Regions from separate parts of the Mesorhizobium loti R88b genome, predicted to be linked through region 1. Evidence: riboswitches for the same ligand, from Rfam matches in the RefSeq annotation. Region 1 holds a riboswitch; the other holds the start of a gene.
The links. A riboswitch is a leader RNA that binds a small molecule or an ion and turns the genes downstream of it on or off. The one in region 1 is predicted to bind S-adenosylmethionine.
Positions count from the first base shown of each region.

Region 2: another riboswitch for S-adenosylmethionine. It lies ahead of EB235_RS34280 (O-succinylhomoserine sulfhydrylase); the one in region 1 lies ahead of metX (homoserine O-acetyltransferase MetX).

Region 1 covers NZ_CP033367.1:1,876,692-1,882,705, reverse strand. Annotated here, with positions in the region: gene EB235_RS09200 (DUF2125 domain-containing protein) at 1-19, shown strand, start outside; gene EB235_RS09195 (sugar kinase) at 27-950, shown strand; gene EB235_RS09190 (prephenate/arogenate dehydrogenase family protein) at 957-1,892, opposite strand; gene hisC (histidinol-phosphate transaminase) at 1,932-3,041, opposite strand; SAM riboswitch at 3,190-3,267, shown strand; gene metX (homoserine O-acetyltransferase MetX) at 3,340-4,509, shown strand; gene metW (methionine biosynthesis protein MetW) at 4,506-5,120, shown strand; gene EB235_RS09170 (DUF1330 domain-containing protein) at 5,136-5,456, opposite strand; gene EB235_RS09165 (glycosyltransferase family 2 protein) at 5,809-6,014, shown strand, end outside.
Region 2 covers NZ_CP033367.1:7,138,131-7,144,144, reverse strand. Annotated here, with positions in the region: gene EB235_RS34285 (ceramide glucosyltransferase) at 1-486, shown strand, start outside; gene EB235_RS34280 (O-succinylhomoserine sulfhydrylase) at 503-1,693, opposite strand; SAM riboswitch at 1,750-1,827, opposite strand; gene EB235_RS34275 (2'-deoxycytidine 5'-triphosphate deaminase) at 1,967-3,061, shown strand; gene araD1 (AraD1 family protein) at 3,105-4,097, opposite strand; gene mmsB (multiple monosaccharide ABC transporter permease) at 4,299-5,585, opposite strand; gene mmsA (multiple monosaccharide ABC transporter ATP-binding protein) at 5,582-6,014, opposite strand, start outside.

The DNA.
Region 1 (6,014 bases):
GATCAAGCCGGTGCAATAGCGCTGCCATGGCAAGACCTGTGAGGCTCCTGAGTGTCGGTGCATTGACGCTGGACACCATCCTGCGCGTCGAGACGCTGCCCACGCATCAGGGAAAGTTCATCGCCTCCGACGGTGTCCAGATTGCCTCGGGCATGGCCACGAGTGCTGCCTGTGCCGCACGGCGCCTGGGCGCCGAGGTGTCGCTTTGGGCGAGCGCCGGCGATGATTCGGTCGGCGGTCAGCTGGTTGCCGGGATCGAGGCCGAAGGCGTCGATTGCAGCTATGTGCGCCGCGTCCCTGGCGCCCGCTCGGCGCTGGCCTCGATCGTGGTCGATGCCCATGGCGAGCGCATCATCGTGCCTTTCTACGACAGGCGCGCCCAGGCCGATCCCGAGGCATTGCCGTTTTCCGACATCAGGGCGTTCGATGCCGTGTTGGCCGACGTGCGCTGGCCGGGTGCCGCGGCGCTTGCCCTGAAAGCGGCGCACGCCATCGGCCGACCGGCGATTCTCGATGCCGACACCGCGCCGCTGGCGGTGCTGGAGCAACTGTTGCCGCTGGCTTCTCACATCGTTGCCTCCGAGCCGGCGGTCCGCATCATATGCGGCCAGGCGCTCGATCTGCAGTCCGCTTGCACCGACCTCGCCTGCCGCACCGACGCATTCGTGGCGGTCACCGGCGGCGCGGCAGGCACCTGGTGGTTCGATCGCGCTGCCAGATCATCCCGTCATGTCGCGGCGCCAAAAATCAAGGCGGTCGATACGCTGGCTGCGGGTGACGTCTTTCACGGCGCCTTTGCCGTCGGACTGGCGGAAGCCATGCCGGTCGAGCAGGCCTTGCGCTTCGCCAGTGCCGCCGCCGCGCTCAAATGCCAGCGCTTCGGCGGCCGGCTGGGTGCGCCGGAGCGGGCCGAGACGCTGGCCATGGTCGCCGCAACCTGGCCTGCTTGAACAGACTTAGTTCTTGGCGGGATGCTCGACCGCCTGGCGGCCAAAATCGGGCACGTCGATGTCCTGGCCGGCCTCGATGATCGAGCGGCGCACGGCCCGGGTGCGGGTGAACAGGTCGAACAGCTTGTCGCCGTCACCCCAGCGGATCGCCCTTTGCAGGAACGCCAGATCCTCCGAAAACCGCGCCAGCATTTCGAGGATGGCGTCCTTGTTGTGCAGGCAGACGTCGCGCCACATGGTCGGATCGGAGGCGGCAAGGCGGGTGAAATCGCGGAAGCCGGAAGCCGAATATTTGATCACTTCGGACTTGGTCACCGACTGCAGATCGTCGGCGGTGCCGACGATATTGTAGGCGATGATGTGCGGCAGGTGCGAGACGATGGCCAGCGTCATGTCGTGGTGCTGCGGGTCCATCGTGTCGATGTTGGCGCCGCAGCGGCGCCAGAATTCCGACAGCCTCTCCAGCGCGTCCGGATCGGTGTCCGGCAGCGGCGTAAAGATGCACCAGCGATTGTCGAACAGGTCGGCAAACCCTGCATCTGGACCGGATTTTTCGGTGCCCGCCAGCGGATGGCCAGGAATGAAATGGACGCCATCAGGCACATGCGGCTGCATCTGCGCGATGACCGAGGCCTTGGTCGAACCGACATCGGTGAGGATAGCACCCTTCTTCAGCGCCGGCGCGATCTCCTGCGCCACCGCGCCGGACGAACCGACCGGCACCGAGACGATGACCAGGTCGGCATCGCGAACCGCTTCCTTCGCATCGGTCGTGTAGGAATCGCCGAGCCCAAGTTCCTCCGCCCGCGCCAGCGTCGCAGCACTGCGGGTCGAGATGGCGACATGGCCGGCAAGGCCCTCGCGGCGGATGACGCGTGCCAGCGACGAGCCGATCAGGCCGATGCCGACCAGCGCGATCTTTTCAAACATCGGTGATGTCATGGCGTTCAGCTTTCGGGGTGTTCCAGCTTTTCGAGCATTCTAGCTCTTCAGGAATGTCGTGAGCGCGGCGACAACGCCGCGATTGGCTTCTTCGGTGCCGACGGTCATGCGCAGCGCGTTGGGAAAGCCGTAGCCTGAAACGCGCCGCAAGATATAGCCGCGCGCGGTCAGATAGTCGTCCGCCGCGGCCGCGGAGTGCTTCTTGTCGTCGGGAAAATGGATGAGGAGGAAATTGCCGACGCTGGGTGTCACCCGCAGCCCGAGCCCGGTCATCTCCGCGCTCAGCCAGGTGAGCCAGGTCTCGTTATGCGCCACGCTGCGCTCGACATGGGCGCGGTCGCGGATCGCCGCGACACCGGCCTCGATCGCCGTCGTGTTGACGTTGAAGGGACCGCGCACGCGATTGATGGCGTCGACGATGTGCATCGGACCATACATCCAGCCAATGCGTGCGCCGCCCAGGCCGATCTTGGAGAAGGTGCGGGTCATCACCACGTTCTCGGCGCCGCCGACCAACTCGATACCGGCTTCATAATCGTTGCGGCGGACATATTCGGCGTAAGCGGCGTCGAGCACCAGCAGCACATTGCGGGGCAAGCCGGCATGCAGGCGGCGCACCTCCTGGAACGGCACATAGGTGCCGGTCGGATTGTTGGGATTGGCGAGGAACACGATCTTCGTGCGCGGCGTGACGGCGGCCAGCAACGCATCGATGTCGGCGCGTTCCTCGGTCTCCTTGACCACAACCGGTGTGGCCCCGGCCGACTGGATGTAGATCTTGTAGACCATGAAGGCGTGTTCGGTGAATATGGCCTCGTCACCGGGTGCAAGATAGGTCTGTGCCAAAAGGCCGAGGATCTCGTCGGAGCCGTTGGAGCAGATGATGTTCTGGGCATTGAGGCCGTGCACCTCGGCGATCGCCTCGCGCAACCGTCTGGCAGTGCCGTCGGGATAGATATCGAGCTTTCCGGCAATCTCCCGCGCGGCTTCGATCGCCTTCGGTGAGGGCCCGAGCGGATTCTCGTTCGACGACAGCTTGTAGACCTTGGCGACACCGGCAGGCGCCGTGCTCTTGCCGGGCACATAGGCGTCGATGTCCATGATGCCCGCGCGCGGGGTTGGACGTGCCTGATCCGATGTCTGGTTCATTTTTTGCAAAATCCGTCGAAAATGCCTCCAGCCGGAGGCCGCAGCGGAAATACAAGCCATGGCCCGCAATGTCGAGAGGCGGCAGTTGTGCCTATAGCCGGCCAGCAGTCGGCATTGACGGCAAGGCGGGCGAGTTCTAGAAGGTCAGCGACAGTTCCGTGGTGATTTGGCCGGTCGGCTTGCAGCCACGTTAAACAACTTGCTAAAGGGCCGTTTGCATCCTGTAACCGGCTTTGCGACGGCAATGCCGGTTTTTTGTTGTCCGCGCCCGGCCGGACGACCGATGGAAGAGATGTGAATGGCCGCTCTGCGCGCTGGAAAGACCAACAACGAGGCCGACCAACCGTCGAGCCCGGTGTTGCGTTTCGGGCCCGACAAGCCGCTCAAGCTTGACGCCGGCACGCTGCTGTCGCCATTCCAGATCGCCTACCAGACCTATGGCACGCTGAACGATGCCCGCTCCAATGCCATCCTCGTCTGCCACGCGCTGACCGGCGACCAGCATGTCGCCAACACCAACCCGGTGACCGGCAAGCCGGGCTGGTGGGAAGTGCTGATCGGTCCCGGCAAGATCATCGACACCAACCGTTTCTTTGTCATTTGCTCGAACGTCATCGGCGGCTGCCTGGGCTCCACCGGCCCGGCCTCGACCAACCCCGCCACCGGCAAGCCCTATGGGCTCGACCTGCCCATCATCACCATCCGCGACATGGTGCGTGCCCAGCAGATGCTGATCGACCATTTCGGCATCGAACAGCTGTTCTGCGTCCTCGGCGGCTCGATGGGCGGCATGCAGGTGCTGGAATGGGCGTCGAGCTATCCCGAGCGCGTGTTCTCGGCGCTGCCGATCGCCACCGGCGCGCGCCATTCCTCGCAGAACATCGCCTTCCACGAAGTCGGCCGGCAAGCCGTCATGGCCGATCCGGACTGGCACGGCGGCAAATATTTCGAGCACGGCAAGCGCCCGGAAAAAGGCCTGGCGGTAGCGCGCATGGCGGCCCACATCACCTATCTCTCGGAAGCCGCCTTGCACCGCAAATTCGGCCGCAACCTGCAGGATCGCGACCACCTGACCTTCGGCTTCGACGCCGACTTCCAGATCGAAAGCTATCTGCGCCACCAGGGAATGACCTTCGTCGATCGCTTCGACGCCAATTCCTACCTCTACATGACGCGGTCGATGGATTATTTCGACCTCGCCGCCGACCATGGCGGCAGGCTGGCGGACGCCTTTGCCGGCACCAGGACCCGTTTCTGCCTTGTGTCCTTCACTTCGGACTGGCTGTTTCCGACCGAAGAGAGCCGCTCGATCGTGCACGCACTCAATGCCGCCGGCGCATCGGTATCCTTCGTCGAGATCGAGACCGATCGTGGCCATGACGCCTTCCTGCTCGACGAGCCGGAACTGTTCGCCGCCATCAACGGCTTCATCGGCTCGGCGGCTCGCGCCAGAGGGCTGACATCATGAGCGTCAATGGAAACCAGCGCGTCGACCTCGAGGTCGTCGCCAATCTCATCCCGCCGCAGTCCCGCGTGCTCGACGTCGGTTCCGGCGACGGCTCGTTGCTTGAATTGCTGCAGGACACCAAGCAGGTCGACGGCCGCGGGCTGGAGCTCTCGCAGCGTGGCGTCAACGAATGCGTGGCGCGCGGCCTCTCGGTCATCCAGGGCGATGCCGACAAGGATCTCGAATTCTATCCCGACAAGGGTTTCGACTTCGTCGTCCTGTCGCAGACCTTGCAGGCCACCCGCAACCCGAAGCTGGTGCTCGACGAACTGCTCCGGATCGGCAACCGGGCGATCGTGTCCTTCCCCAATTTCGGCCATTGGCGGGTGCGCCTGTCGCTGTTCGTCAAAGGCCGGATGCCGGTGACCGCGGATCTGCCCTACTCCTGGTACGACACGCCCAACATCCACTTCTGCACCATTCGCGATTTCGTCAATCTGTGCGAGGAGCTGGGGGCCACGGTGGAAAAGGCAACCGCGCTCGACGCCGCCGGCCAGAAGATCGGCCTGTCGATGCCTTGGTGGTTCTGGAATTTCTTCGGCCAGCAGGCGGTGTTCTTGCTGAAGCGATAGAACGCATCCGCCGACCTATTGCAGAACATCCGTGGCCTTGTGCGGATGCTCGACGCCGTCAACCATGATGACGGCGGAGTCCGAATTGTCGGTGCGCAGCGAAAGGATCGCCTGGTAGGCCGGCGAATCATACCAGCCGCGCATCTGCTGCCGATCGGGAAACTCGATGATGATCAGATGGCCCGGCCAGTCATTCTCGATCACCTCGACATCGCCGCCATGGACCAGAAAGCGGCCGCCAAACGGCTCCAGCGTGGCATCGATCCTGTGCAGATACTCGACGATCTGCGGGCCCATCGTGACTTGGCGCATATGGGCAACGGCGTAGGCGGTCATGACGTAACTCCCTTATCGGTTGAAGCCGATCTCCGGCTTGATGGACACAATGTGCAAGGAGACAGGAGAGGATGCGATTACCCCGGAGGTAATCGAAACGACACGAAAGCACGTCGCACCGGGAACGCTCGATCGCAAGGGGTTCGGTGTTGCCATCGAGTCACTGGGTGACAAATTCATCGTCTTCGCGAGACTGGAATCCTGTCCGAAAGGTGACATCAGGACATGTCTTCTGTAGCGTTTCGAATCTGAGCCGAGACGTGAAAAGGACGGTTGGATCCATCCGGTCATTGTAAAAGTAGAAGAGGCTCGGCAGGGCTCGCTGCTTCGCCAGGGATGTAGCTGACACAACGTGTCCAACAACGCAGACACCTCTCCCCTCATCACGGTCGTCACGCCGACCCACAACAGGCGTGAGACGGTGTTGCGCGCCGTGGACAGCGTGCTTTCCCAGAGTTTGCGGCGGATCGAGCACATTGTCGTCGATGATGGCTCGACCGATGGCACCGGAGCGGCGCTGGCCCGCATTGAAGACACCCGGCTGGTCTATATCGGCGC
Region 2 (6,014 bases), 1.9 Mb from region 1:
GCCGAAATCGCCGAGGACGCCGCCGCGACCAAGCTGGTCAACAGCCTTGGCCTGCGCGTCAATCTCGTCGCCGCGCCCTTCGAACAGCCGCTCGGCCGGCGCAGGCTTGGTGAAATCTGGTCGCGCCAGGCTCGTTGGGCACGGCTGCGCCGCGTCACCTTCCCGCTGTTCTTCGCGCCTGAAATCCTGACTGGCGCAGTGGTGCCGCTGGTGCTTGCGCTGGCGGCAGCGGCTGGCGCCGGCTTCAGCCTGCCGCTGACGGCCATCGCCGTGCTCGCGGCCTTCTATCTTCCGGAATGCGCCCTGGCCTGGTCCAAGGGCTGGTACCTGTCGCCGCGCATGGTCGCGGCGATCATGGCCCGCGACCTGATCCTGCCGGCAATGTGGGCGCGGGGCTGGCTCGGCGGTGCTGTCGACTGGCGCGGCAACGCGATGACCATCGGCACCAAGGCAGCCGAGTTGGAAGAGACGCCGTCGCGCGCCTGAAAGCCAAAGGCTTCTGCTATTTCGCGGCCTTCAGCGCCTGAGCGACATCCTCCAGCAAATCATCGGTATCCTCCAGACCGACCGACAGCCTGAGCGTCCCCGGCCCGATGCCGAGCTCGGCACGCGCTTCATCGCTCAAATTCTTGTGCGTCGTCGTCGCCGGATGGGTGATCAGGCTCTTGGCATCGCCGAGGTTGTTCGAGATCAGCACGATGTCGAGCGCGTTCTGCAAGGCGAACGCCGCCTGCTTGCCGCCCTTGACGTCGAGGCAAATTAGCGTCGAGCCGCCCGACATCTGCTTCTTGACGATATCGGCCTGCGGATGGTCGGCGCGGCCGGGATAGATGACGCGGGCGATCTGCGGCTGTTCGGCCAGGAAGTCAGCGATCTTGCCGGCGCTTTCCGTCTGCTGGCGCACGCGTACCGACAGCGTCTCCAGCCCCTTCAGCAGGGTCCAGGCATTGAACGGCGACAGGCTAGGCCCGGTGTGGCGAAAATAGTCGTGCAAATTCTCATCGATCCACTTCTTGTCGGAGAGGATGACGCCGCCGAGACAGCGGCCCTGGCCATCGATGTGCTTGGTGGCGGAGTAAACGACGATATGCGCGCCGAGCTGCAAGGGCTTCTGCTGCAAAGGCGTGGCGAAGACATTGTCGACCACAAGCCGCGCGCCGATCGAATTGGCGAGCGAAGCGACGGCTGATATATCGACCACTTCCAGCGTCGGGTTGGTCGGGCTTTCCAGGAAGAACAGTTTTGTGTTCGGCTTGACCGCCTTTTCCCAGTTGGCGATGTCGGTGCCGTCGACCAGCGTTGCCTCGATGCCGTAGCGCGGCGCCAGCGTTTCGACCACCCAGCGGCAGGAACCGAACAGGGCGCGTGCTGCCACGATATGGTCGCCGGCCTTGACGCTGCACAAGAGCGCAGCGGTCACCGCCGCCATGCCCGACGCCGTGGCGCGCGCATCCTCGGCGCCCTCCAGCGCACACATGCGCTTTTCGAACATGTCGACGGTCGGATTGGCATAGCGCGAATAGATGAAGCCAGGCTCCTCGCCCTTGAAACGAGCTTCGGCGGCCTGCGCCGTTTCGTAGACATAGCCCTGCGTCAGATACATCGCTTCCGACGTCTCGCCGAATTGGGAACGCAGGGTTCCGCCATGCACGAGGGCTGTCTGAGGCTTCCAGTTACGCTTCTTGCTGCTCATCGCTTTTGTTCCAGACACAAAAAAACCGGCCGCGAAAGTCGCAACCGGTCCATACGGCCTTGCGGCCAACGGTCCTTTAGCGACTTGTTTAACGTGGCTGCAAGCCGACCGGCCAAATCACCACGGGATAACGACCCTTTAGACCCGTCCCACGCTTGCGTCAATTGCCGGCTTGATTAAGAGGTTTGTACCAAGCAGGTTCCGCAAAACTCTTCCACGGTTTTGCGGCGAGAATCTGCGGCAAGAAAATCGTCTGGGCTAAGGAGCGAAGCCTTGCGGCAGACAGGCATTCTTCCCGATCAGGACATTTCCGCGCTGTTCCAGTCCGGCGCGCTGAAGTCGTCGCGCGCGCTCGACACCGACCAGATCCAGCCGGCCAGCCTTGATCTCAGGCTCGGCGATAAGGCCTGGCGGGTGCGGGCTTCCTTTCTGCCCGGCCCCAACCACAAGGTCTCGGAAAAGCTCGACCGGCTGAAGCTTCACGAGATCAATCTTGCCGACGGCGCGGTGCTGGAAACCGGCTGCGTCTACATCGTTCCGCTGCTCGAAAGCTTGGCATTGCCGGCAGAGATTTCGGCCTCGGCCAATCCGAAGAGCTCGACCGGGCGCCTCGACATCTTCACCCGCGTCATGACCGACCGCGGCCACGAGTTCGACAAGATAGCCGCCGGCTACAACGGTCCGCTCTACCTGGAAGTCAGCCCGCGTACCTTCCCGATCGTCGTTCGCACCGGGTCGCGCCTGTCGCAGATCCGCTTTCGCACCGGCAACGCGCTGCTCTCGGAAGCTGAACTGCACGACTTGCACCGCGCCGAAATGTTGGTTGCCACCGAGCCACCGAACATTTCCGGCGGCGGCATCGCGCTGTCGATCGACCTCAATGGCGACAGTGACGGGCTGGTCGGCTATCGCGGCAAGCATCACACCGGCCTTGTCGATGTCGACAAACGCGCGGCGCAGGACGTCGTCGATTTCTGGGAGCCGATCCACAAGAGCGGTGCCGGCGAACTGGTGCTCGATCCCGACGAATTCTACATCCTCGTCAGCCAGGAGGCGGTGCATGTACCGCCGCTCTACGCCGCCGAGATGACGCCGTTCGATCCGCTGGTCGGCGAATTCCGCGTCCACTATGCCGGCTTCTTCGATCCGGGCTTCGGCCATTCGGCGTCCGGCGGTACCGGCAGCCGGGCGGTGCTCGAAGTGCGCAGCCACGAAGTGCCGTTCATCCTCGATCATGGCCAGATCGTTGGCCGGCTGGTCTACGAGCACATGCTGAAGCGGCCGCAGGCGCTCTACGGCACCGATCTCGGCTCCAATTACCAGGCGCAGGGCCTGAAACTCTCCAAGCATTTCCGCGCAGCGCGCTGAGGCCGAAACTGCCGATCTCCCCCTCGTGGGGGAGATCACCGACTCAAAGCGCCTTCACGGCCACCTTCACCGGCTTTTCGATCTCGAGCGGGTTGCGCAGCGGCAGGCCGAAATCCCCGGCCTCGATCTCGAACACGTCGCCGGCCTCGGTCTTGATGCCGTCGGCGAAGGACAGCGTCGCTGTGCCGAACATGTGCACATGCACGTCGCCCGGCTGACGGAACGCCGAATATTTGAAGTGATGATGTTCGAGATTGGCGATGGTGTGCGACATGTTCGCTTCGCCCGACAGGAACGGCTTTTCCCAAAGTGTCTCGCCGTCGCGCAGGATGCGCGACGTGCCCCTGATATCGGAAGGCAGGTCGCCGATCAGGATCTCTGGCCCGAACGAGGCATTGCGCAGCTTGGAGTGGGCGAGAAAGAGATAGTTCACCCGCTCGGTCACATGGTCCGAAAATTCGTTCGACAGCGTGAAGCCGACACGGAAGGGGGCGCCGTCGTCGCCGATGACATAGATGCCGGCCACCTCTGGCTCCTCGCCGGCGTCCTTGGCGAAGGCCGGTGACAGGAGTGCAGCACCCGGCGCCACGGCCATCGTGCCATTGCCCTTGTAGAACCATTCCGGCTGCACGCCGACCTGGCCTTTGGCAGGCTTGCCGCCTTCGAGGCCCATGCGGAACATCTTCATGGAATCGGTGAGTTGCTCCTCGCCATCGGTGCTCAGCTTCTTGTGCATGGAATCGCGCGTCGCCGCCGAACCGAGATGCGTCAAGCCGGTGCCGGTGAGATGCAGATGCGCCGGATCGGGATGATTGATCGGCGACAACAGCCGCCCCTTCTTGTAGGCAGCATCGAGATCGACCGTCTCGCCAAGTCCCTTGCGCTCGATCAGCGCGGCAAGGCCGACGCCGGTGCGGGCAGCCTCCATGGCCAGCGAATAGACGCTGCGGGCGCCGTTGATGATGCGGGTCTTGCCGCCGCTGCGGGCAACGACACGAATGGTGTCGGCGTCGTCGAGAATCTGCGAGATCAGCATGGTCAGTCCTCTCTCATGTGTCTTGGCCCGGTTGCCTCTTGGCAAACCCTGACCTGCGCGGCTCGGACCTCGCCGCGCCACGGGTTGAACTCTTCGTCCGGATTGCGCTCGCGGGCTTGATCCCCCGGGGGACCTCTTGATGCCGACAACTTGCCGGCAGCGCCGCGATCGTATGCCTCCTGCTTGCCTCGCCTAAGCCTGTCAGGCCTTGTTCTTGTTGTAGACGTCGAAGATCACGGCGCCGAGCAGAACCAGGCCTTTGACCACCTGCTGCCAATCGACATTGACGCCCATGATCGACATGCCGTTGTTCATCACGCCCATGATGAAGCCGCCGACCACCGCGCCGATGACCTGGCCGACGCCGCCCATCGCCGAGGCGCCGCCGATGAAGACAGCGGCGATGACATCGAGCTCCGAGCCCAAACCCGCCGCCGGAACGGCTTGGCCGAGGCGCGCCGCGATGATCAGACCGCCTAGCGCCGACAGCACGCCCATATTGATGAACACCAGCAGCGTCAGCCGTTCGGTGTTGATGCCCGACAGTTGCGCCGCCTTGGGGTTGCCGCCCATCGCGTAGATGCGGCGGCCGATGGTCATGCGCTTGGTGACGAAGACGAACAGCGAGATCAGCACGCCCATCACGAGCAGCACCACCGGCAGGCCCCGGTAGCTGGCGAACTCATAGACCAGGAACAGCGCCAGCGCGCTGGCGACCAGCGTCTTGATGACGAACAGCGGGAAGGGCTCGGCCTCATAGCCATGGCGCTCGCGCTTGCGCCGGGTGCGCAGCCCGAAATAGGCATAGGCCACCACGGCGATCAGACCCAGCACGATCGTCGTCATATGCAGCGTCAGGCCGCTGCCCATGATGGTCTTGCCGGCGGCATTCACCGTCGGCGGGATCAGCGTCAGCGGGCCGATCACATCCGGGATGAAGCCGGAGCTGAGCATTTTGAAGTCGTCTGGAAGCGGACCGACGGAGGATCCGCCGCCCAGCAACGCCTGGCAGATGCCGCGGAAGATCAGCATGCCGGCCAGCGTCACGATGAAGCTCGGTATCCGGTGATAAGCGATCCAGTAGCCTTGCGCCGCGCCGATCAGGCCGCCCACGACCAGGCAGACAATGGAAACGACCAGCGGATTGCTGAGTGGTCCGAGCTGCCAGATGACCATCATGTTAGCCGCCAGCGCGCCGATGAAACCGGCAACCGATCCGACGCTGAGGTCGATATAGCCGGAGACGATCACCAGCAGCATGCCCAGCGCCATCACGATGATGAAGGAGTTCTGCTGCACCAGGTTGCTGAGGTTGACCGGCTTGAACAGCGTTCCCGACGTGGTGAACTGGAAGAACAGCATGATGACGATCAGTGCAATGATCAGACCGTATTCGCGCAGGTTCGTCGTCAGCGCCGAGACGGCGATGCGTGGACGCTGTTCGTCGGTGACGTTGCCTTGCGGGGCGGGGGCGCTCTCGGTGCTCATGCTGCTTTTCCTTCTCCCCGAACGATGGCGCGCATTATTTTTTCCTGGCTTGCGTCCGCCGCCGGCATTTCGCCGACGATACGGCCTTCGTTCATGACGTAGATGCGGTCGGTGATGCCGAGGAGTTCCGGCATTTCCGACGAGATGACCACGATCGCTTTACCCTCCGAGGCGAGGCGCGCGATGATCGTATAGATTTCGTATTTGGCGCCGACATCGATGCCGCGTGTCGGCTCGTCGAGGATAAGCACTTCCGGATCGGCGAACAGCCATTTCGACAGCACCACCTTCTGCTGGTTGCCGCCCGAAAGATTGCCGGTCAACTGATAGACGCTGGACGCGCGGATATTGGTCTTCTTGCGATAGTCGTTGGCAACGGCGAGCTCGCGCATGTCGTCGATCACGCTGTGGCGAGACACGCCGCCGAGA